DNA from 2 places in the Streptomyces sp. NPDC041784 genome. Region 2 is predicted to be linked to the other one. Evidence: riboswitches for the same ligand, from Rfam matches in the RefSeq annotation. Region 2 holds a riboswitch; the other holds the start of a gene.
The links. A riboswitch is a leader RNA that binds a small molecule or an ion and turns the genes downstream of it on or off. The one in region 2 is predicted to bind cobalamin.
Positions count from the first base shown of each region.

Region 1: linked by a shared signal. The riboswitch ahead of metE (5-methyltetrahydropteroyltriglutamate--homocysteine S-methyltransferase) and the one ahead of ACZ6D7_RS34960 (energy-coupling factor ABC transporter permease) in region 2 are both predicted to bind cobalamin.

Region 1 is NZ_JBVJAB010000007.1:895-5,044, reverse strand. It holds partial or broken gene ACZ6D7_RS16575 (IS5 family transposase) at 1-100, shown strand, start outside; partial or broken gene aceB (malate synthase A) at 145-1,742, shown strand; partial or broken gene ACZ6D7_RS16565 (3-hydroxyacyl-CoA dehydrogenase NAD-binding domain-containing protein) at 1,739-2,243, shown strand; cobalamin riboswitch at 2,242-2,464, shown strand; gene metE (5-methyltetrahydropteroyltriglutamate--homocysteine S-methyltransferase) at 2,618-4,150, shown strand, end outside.
Region 2 is NZ_JBVJAB010000022.1:96,981-101,130, forward strand. It holds gene ACZ6D7_RS34945 (energy-coupling factor ABC transporter ATP-binding protein) at 1-67, opposite strand, end outside; gene cbiQ (cobalt ECF transporter T component CbiQ) at 64-813, opposite strand; gene ACZ6D7_RS34955 (energy-coupling factor ABC transporter substrate-binding protein) at 817-1,299, opposite strand; gene ACZ6D7_RS34960 (energy-coupling factor ABC transporter permease) at 1,296-2,051, opposite strand; cobalamin riboswitch at 2,082-2,264, opposite strand; gene ACZ6D7_RS34965 (cobalt-precorrin-6A reductase) at 2,463-3,254, shown strand; gene ACZ6D7_RS34970 (hypothetical protein) at 3,400-3,852, shown strand; gene ACZ6D7_RS34975 (superoxide dismutase) at 3,938-4,150, shown strand, end outside.

The sequences.
Region 1 (4,150 bases), on a different contig from region 2:
GACAAGCTCGCCGACCGCTACCGCGCCGGAATCGTCCTGGCCCCCCTGATCCTCTGGCTCCGCGAACCAGCCAGGTGATCATTTGTCAGACACGCCTTAGGCCCGCCGGGGCCGGTCCCGCCCCCGTACCCGTAGGAGAAGCAGATGCCCACCCACGCACCGACCCGCCAGGTCCGCGTCCTCGCCCCGCCGGGCGAGCGGCACGACGAGATCCTCACCCCCGCCGCGCTGGACTTCGTCGGCCGGCTGGCCGACGAGTTCGGCGGGCGCCGCCAGGAGTTGCTGAAGGAGCGCCGACGGCAGGCGCTGCGGCTGGCCGGCGGCTCCCCGCTCGACTTCCCCATGGCCACCCAGCCGTCCGCGCCGACCCGGCCTGGCGCGTCGCACCGCCCGCGCCCGGTCTGACCGACCGCCGTGTCGAGATCGCCGGACCGCCGGAACGCCGTACGGCCGTCGACGCCCTCACCTCCGGTGCCCGGGTCTGGACGGCTGACTTCGCGGACGCCACCGCGCCCACCTGGGACAACGTCATCGGCCGCCAGCTCACCCTGCGCGACGCCATCGAGGGGCGCAGCGACTTCACCACCTCCGACGGGAAGGCGTACCGGCCCGGCGGCCGCGACCGGCCGGCCACCATCGTCGTCCGGCCGCGCGGCTGGCACCTCGACGAGGAGCACCTGGCATGCGACGGCGCTCCCGTGCCCGCCGCACTGGTCGACTTCGGCCTGTACTTCTACCACTGTGCCCAGCGGCAGATCGACGCCGGCCACGGCCCGTACTTCTCCCTGCCGAAGCTGGAGAACCGGTACGAGGCCCGGCTGTGGAACGACATCTTCGTCTGCGCGCAGAAGGCACTCGGCATCCCCCGGGGCACCGTCCGCGCCACGGTCCCCATCGAGACGATCACCGCCGCCTTCGAGATGGAGGAGATCCTCCACGAGCTGCGCGAGCACAGCTCAGAGCTCAACGCGGGCCGCTGGGACTACCTGTTCAGCCTCCTCAAGACCTTCGGACACCGCACGGACTTCCTGCTGCCCGACCGGACGAAGGTGACCATGACCGCCCCCTTCATGCGGGCCTGCACCGAACTCCTCGTGCGCACCTGCCACCGGCGCGGCGCCCACGCCATCGGCGCCACGGCGTCCCAGCTGCCCGGCAGGGATCCATCCGCGCACGAGGCCGCGCTCGCCACGGTCCGGCTGGACAAGGAGCGGGAGGCGGAGGACGGCTTCGACGGTTCCGGCGTCGCGCACCCGGGACTCGTACGGGTCTGCCGCGAGGTGTTCGACGGCGTCCTGGGCGAGCGGCCGCACCAGATCGACCGTACCCGCGACGACGTGGAGGTGACGGCGGCCGAACTGCTGTCGGTGCGCCGGATCGGCGGACCGCCCACGGCGGAGGGCGTGCGCGCGAACATCGCCGTCGCCCTGCGCTGCTTCGACGCCTGGCTGCGCGGCCGGGGTGCCGTCGCCCTGGACGGTCTGTCGGCGGACACGGCCACCGCCGAGGTCGCCCGCGTGCAGATCTGGCATTGGGTGCGGCACCGGGTGGTGGACCGGGAGACGGTGCTGCGGCTGCTCGACGAGGAACTCGCCGCGCTCGGCGCCGCGTACCCGTGGGCCGCCCTGGACGACGTACGGGCGCTCTTCGAACGCACCGCCCTGGCGGGCGAGTTGCCGCAGTTCTTCACACCCGACGCCTACGCCCGTCACCTGATGCGCCGTGCGGAGCCGCGGTCATGAGCGGGGGCATCCGACGCGTCGGGGTGGTCGGCGGCGGGCAGATGGGCGCGGGCATCGCCGAGGTGTGCGCGCGGGCCGGGATCGACACGGTGGTCTGCGAGGCCGACGCCGTCGCCGCGCGCGCCGCACGGGACCGTGTGGCGGCCTCACTGGAGCGTGCCGTGGGGCGGGGCGGGCTGGACCGGGACGCGGCGCGGGACGCGCTCGCCCGGCTGGTCTTCACCGGCAGCCTGGGGGACCTCGCCGACCGGCAGCTGAGGTCGTGGAGGCCGTCGTCGAGAACGCCGACGCCAGGAACTGGGCTGCGCCCACCCCATGGGCCCACTGAAACAGGCCGACCTGATCGGCCTCGACACCCTCACCGCGATCGCCGAGTCGCTCTACGACGAGTTCAAGGAACCCCTGTACGCCCCTCCCCCGCTGCTCCGGCGGATGGTGCAGGCGGGGCTGCTGGGCCGTAAGAGCGGCCGGGGGTTCCACGTGTACGACGCCACCCCTTAGGCTGGCCGGTGCAGCTGGTTCGCCCCGTCCGCCAGGCGGGAGCGTCGCAAGAGGGAACCCGGTGGGAATCCGGGACTGCCCCGCAGCGGTGAGTGGGAACGACCGCCGTCATACGCACTGGGTCCGAGAACAGGCCTGGGAAGCGACGGCCAGTAGGTGTCCTCCGACGAACGGAGGGCGCGCCCACGAGTCCGAAGACCTGCCAACTGCCCATGCGCGAAACATTCGCGCGCGGACATCCCGGTGACCTCGAGGGCGGGTCGGCGTACACACCGAACGGACGGCCGTGGGCCGCTGCCGTACGGTTCGTCGCACCTTCGCGCCCCCGTCCCGTCGCCGGGATCTCAGGGATTCATCTCGCGAAGGAGATCTCCGTGACCACCAAGCCCGCAGCCGCGGCAGCACGGGCCACCGTGTACGGCTACCCCCGCCAGGGACAGAGCCGGGAACTGAAGAAGGCGATCGAGGGCTACTGGAAGGGCCGCGTCACCGCCGACGCGCTGCGCGCCACCGCCGCCGAACTGCGCCGCACCCACTGGCGGCAGCTGGCCGACGCCGGCATCGACGAGGTCCCCACGGGCGACTTCTCGTACTACGACCATGTCCTGGACACCACCGTCATGGTGGGCGCGATCCCCGCCCGCCACCGGGACGCGGTGGCCGCCGACCCGCTGGCGGGCTACTTCGCCATGGCGCGCGGCACCCAGGACGTCGCGCCGCTGGAGATGACCAAGTGGTTCGACACCAACTACCACTACCTGGTCCCCGAACTCGGCCCGGACACCGTGTTCACGGCCGACTCCACCAAGCCCGTCGCCGAGTTCGAGGAGGCGCTCGGCCTCGCCCTGAGGGGCCGTCCGGTCCTGGTCGGTCCCGTCACCTATCTGCTGCTGGCCAAGCCCGCGCCGGGCGTGCCCGCCGATTTCGACCCGCTCACCCTGCTCGACCGGCTGCTGCCGGTGTACGCCGAGGTCCTCGCCGACCTGCGCGCGGCCGGCGCCGAGTGGGTGCAGCTCGACGAGCCCGCCCTCGTCCAGGACCGCACGCCGGCCGAACTCAGCGCGGCCGCCCGGGCCTACCGCGACCTCGGTGCCCTCACCGACCGGCCGAAGCTGCTCGTCGCCTCCTACTTCGACCGGCTGGGCGAGGCCCTGCCGGTGCTGGCCAAGGCGCCGGTCGAGGGACTCGCGCTGGACTTCACCGAGCGGGCCGCCGCCAACCTGGACGCGCTGGCCGCCGTCGGCGGGCTGCCCGGCAAGCGGCTGGTCGCCGGTGTCGTCAACGGCCGCAACATCTGGGTCGACGACCTGTCGGCGTCGCTCGCCACGCTCGGCACCCTGCTGGGCCTGGCCGACCGGGTCGACGTGGCCGCCTCCTGCTCCCTGCTCCACGTCCCGCTCGACACGGGCGCGGAACGGGACATCGACCCGCAGATCCTGCGCTGGCTCGCCTTCGCCCGGCAGAAGACCACCGAGATCGTCACCCTCGCCAGGGGCCTCGCCCGGGGCACCGGCGCCATCACGGCGGAACTGGCCGCGAACCGGGCCGACCTGGCCTCCCGCGCGAACTCCCCGATCACCCGCGACCCGGCCGTCCGCGCCCGTACCGGCGCCGTCACCGCCGCCGACGCGCGCCGCGCCCAGCCGTACGCCGAGCGGGCCACGGCCCAGCGCGCCCACCTCGGGCTGCCCCTGCTGCCGACGACGACCATCGGCTCGTTCCCGCAGACCGACGAACTGCGCACCGCGCGCGCCGACCTGCGCGCGGGCCGGCTCGACACGGCGGGCTACGAGGAGCGCGTCAGGGCGGAGATCCAGGAGGTGCTCGCCTTCCAGGAGAAGGCCGGCCTGGACGTGCTGGTGCACGGCGAGGCCGAACGCAACGACATGGTCCAGTACTTCGCCGAG
Region 2 (4,150 bases):
GCACGACGGGGCCGTCCTCGTAGGCGAAGGAGGCGCCGCGCAGGGCGACCAGCACGGGCTCGCTCATGTCAGCGGCCTTTCCAGGACGAAGGTGAGGACGGCCAGCGCCGCGAGGAGCGCGACGCTGACCGCCGTGAAGCGGACGGAGACCCGGGCCTCGGGCACGAGGACGCGCAGGGTGCCGTCGTAGCCGCGCCCGGCCAGCCCGGCCTGGAGCCGCGCGGCCCGGTCGAAGGCCCGGACGAACGCCGTCGCCCCGAGCCCGGCCAGCGCACGCCACTCCGCCGCCCGGCTGGTGTGCCCGAGCCGGGCCGCCTGGGCCTCGCGGATCCGGCGCACGGAGTCCAGCAGCAGGAAGCTCATGCGGTACGTCACCAGCGCCACGTCCACCACGGGCGCGGGCACCCCGGCCTTGACCAGGCGCGGCAGCAGATCGGACATCGGTGTGGTGAAGGCGAACAGCAGGACGCCGAGGGAGGCGGCCGAGGTACGCAGCATCAGCTCCCCGGCGCGCACCGCGCCACCGTCGGCCGGGGCGACGAACCCGTCGGGTCCGCCGACCTGGACGAGCAGCGTGACCGCGCCGGTCGCACAGAATCCCAGCGGCACCCGGTAGGCCCGCCACAGCCGACGGCCCGGCACGCCCGCCGGGCCCAGCAGCACCCCGAGCGCGGTCACCAGCACGAGGGCGGCGCCGGGCCAGGGCGGCAGCGAGACGGCGAGCACGGTCAGGCCCAGTCCGAGCACGGCCTTGTCCACGGGGTGACGGCGGCGCCAGCGACTGCTGTGCGCCGCCGCGTCGATCGGCAGCATCGGCTAGGCCCGTTCGGCGGACTCGGCGACGGGCTTGTCGGACTTCTCGGCGGACGTGTCGGCGGACTCGGTGGCGGGCTTGTCAGCGGACTCGCGGGCCGACTCGGCGGCCGACTCGTGGACGGATGCGTGGACGGATGCGTGGACGGGCCCGTCGGCGGTCGCCGAGTCCTGCCGTGCCAGCGCCCGGAGTTCGCCCTGGCGCCGCCCCCGGTGCAGACCGAAGTAGTAGGCGAGGACCCCCGCGCCGAGCGCCGCCTGGAAGGCGAACAGCGCGGACTCGATGTCCCCGGACGGCGGCTCGTACAGCGGCGAGAACCAGGGCTCGTAGTCCGGCTCGAGCTCGGTGATCGCCGTCTCGGCCTCGGCGTCCGCGCCCGTGAACGGCTCTTCCTTGTGGTCGCCGAGCCCGAGGGCCAGCGGCAGGACGGCCAGCGCGGCCACCACGAACAGCAGCAGGGCGTTGATCTTCGCGTTGCGGCTCATCGGGCCACCGCCCCGGTGCCGGTGCCGGTCTCGGTGCCGGTCTCGGTGCCGGTCTCGGCCTTGGTCCCGGTCCCGGCCTCGGTCCGACCACCGGTCACCAGCACGCCCAGCCGGGTCAGTTCGCCCTTGCTGGACTGCACCAGCAGCCGCATCACGAACACCGTGAGCAGGCCCTCGCTGACCGCGAGCGGGATCTGGGTGACGGCGAAGATGGAGCCGAACTTGCCGAGCGCGCCCAGGAATCCGCTGCCCGGGTCGGGGAACGCCAGCGCCAGCTGCACGCTGGTCACGCAGTAGGTGGACAGGTCGGCGGCGAACGCGCCGAAGAACACCGCGACCATCAGCGGCGCGTCGTAGCGTCGCAGCAGCCGGTAGACCGCGTAACCGGTCCAGGGCCCGACGATCGCCATCGAGAAGACGTTGGCGCCGAGCGTGGTGAGGCCGCCGTGGGCGAGCAGCAGCGCCTGGAAGAGCAGGGTGATGGTGCCCAGTACGGCCATGATCGGCGGCCGGAACAGGATGGCGCCCAGGCCGGTGCCGGTGGGGTGTGAGCAACTTCCCGTCACCGAGGGCAGTTTCAGTGCGGACAGTACGAACGTGAAGGCCCCGGAGGCCCCGAGCAGCAGGGTGCTCTCGGGGTGTTCCCTGACCTCACGGGTGAGCGAGCGGACTCCGTGGACGACGAAGGGTGCGGACGCGACGCCCCAGGCGACCGCGTGCGCCGGCGGGAGGAAACCCTCGGCTATGTGCATGGTTCAGCAGACCCTCTCCAGCACCTCGTGGATGGTTGACGCGCCCCGGCCGGTCTCCTGGCTGACGGGTACCACCGCCCGTGCTCCGCCTTCCCGGGTCCGAAGACCCAGTGGCTGCCCGTGAGGGCTGGAGCCGGACTTCCCGATCACAGTGGCGAGGGCCGCACCGGTTTGACACCGGATTTCCCGTTCACCGAGGCGTGGTGACAGTAGTGCCCGCACAAGGGCCCTGACAAGCGGCAACGGGGGGCGCGAGGGCGTCGTGGTACGGCTCACTCACCGGCGCACACCCCGGTGTGCTTGAGTGGAGAACGCGCCCGCCGCCCGCCCCCTCACTCCCTCCCCCTCCTCCCCTCTTCCCCTCTTCACCCCTTCACCGCCTCACCTCTTCAGGAACGGATCCGGACTCTCGTGCGTGTACTGATCCTCGGCGGCACCACGGAGGCCCGCCGACTGGCCGAGCTGCTGGACGGCGTTCCCGGTCTGACGGTGACCAGTTCGCTCGCCGGGCGGGTCGCCGCTCCCCGGCCGCTCCCGGGTGAGGTCCGCGTCGGCGGGTTCGGCGGAGCGGAGGGGCTGGCCGCCTGGCTGCGGGAGCACGCGGTCGACGCGCTCGTCGACGCCACACATCCCTTCGCCGGGACCATCGCCCGGCACGCGGCGCGGGCCGCCGCCGGCACCGGCGTGCCCCTGCTCGCCGTGCGCCGGCCCGGCTGGGTGCCGGTGCCCGGTGACCGCTGGCACGAGGCCGGTTCGCTGGAGGAGGCCGCCGCGCTGCTGCCCGGGCTCGGCCGGCGGGTGTTCCTCACCACCGGGCGGATCGGTCTGGCCACCTTCGCGGACCTCACCGAACCGTGGTTCCTCGTGCGGTCCGTCGACCCGCCCGAGCCTCCGTACCCGCCCCGGACGGAGGTGCTGCTGGACCGTGGCCCCTTCACCCTCGACGGCGAACGCGAGCTGTTGCGCCGTCACCGGGTGGACGTGGTGGTGACGAAGGACAGCGGGGGAGCGGCCACCGCGCCGAAGCTGACGGCGGCCCGTGAGGCCGGGCTGCCCGTGATCGTGGTCCGCCGGCCTCCGTCCCCCGAGGGCGTTCCGGTCGTCCCCGACCCGGAGGCGGCGGCGCGCTGGATCGCGGAGCACCTGGACCGCGGTCCTCGGGGCGTGCCGACTGAAGGGCGCCCTGACGGAAAGGCATCCTGACGGAAAGGCATCCTGACGGAAGGCGCCCTGACGGAAACCTGACGCGGGCTTTGCCGCTGCCTTCTTGTGCCTGCAAAGGATGCGCAGAAGCCTGGAGGGCGTGGCCGGGAACGGCCGTTCACCGAGAGGTGAGGCCCGCGCCCCCATGAGCACCGCCCCGGAATCCGCCCGTCCCACGAAGGCCGCCGGACGCGGTCCGTCGTGGCGCCGCATCAATACGTCCCTGACCCGCGAGACGTGGACGAGCCTCGCCGGGATGGCCGCGTTCGTCCTGGCCCTGCACGTCGTCGGCTGGGTCACGCTGGTGGCGGTCGTCGTCCCGGCGCACTACAGCGTGGGCGGCGGCGGGACCTTCGGCATCGGGATCGGGGTCACCGCGTACACGCTCGGCATGAGGCACGCCGACCGGGCCGGTCTGCACGGCCCCTTCTGGGACCGGATCGCGGGCCTGGACCTGAACGCTGTCGGCTATGTCGTCGTAGGCCTCTTCCTCGCCACCTGGCTGCTGGCCCTCGTCGTGTGGAAGGCCGGCCGCATCGAGGAGAAGTGGACGGCCCACCCGGCCGGGGCCGGGGCGGCGACACGTCCGGAGTCCTAGGACCGACGACTGATCGGCAGAACAGCACTCTTGCTGTTAGCGTGCAGCTGCATATCACTCGCAATAATGTCGGAGGACGTCGGACATGTCCGTTTACACGCTCCCGGAGCTTCCGTACGACTACGCGGCGCTCGCCCCGGTGATCAGCCCCGAGATCATCGAGCTGCACCACGACAAGCACCACGCGGCGTACGTCAAGGGCGCGAACGACACCCTGGAGCAGCTCGCCGAGGCCCGGGACAAGGCGTCGTGGGGCTCGATCAACGGTCTGGAGAAGAACCTGGCGTTCCATCTCTCC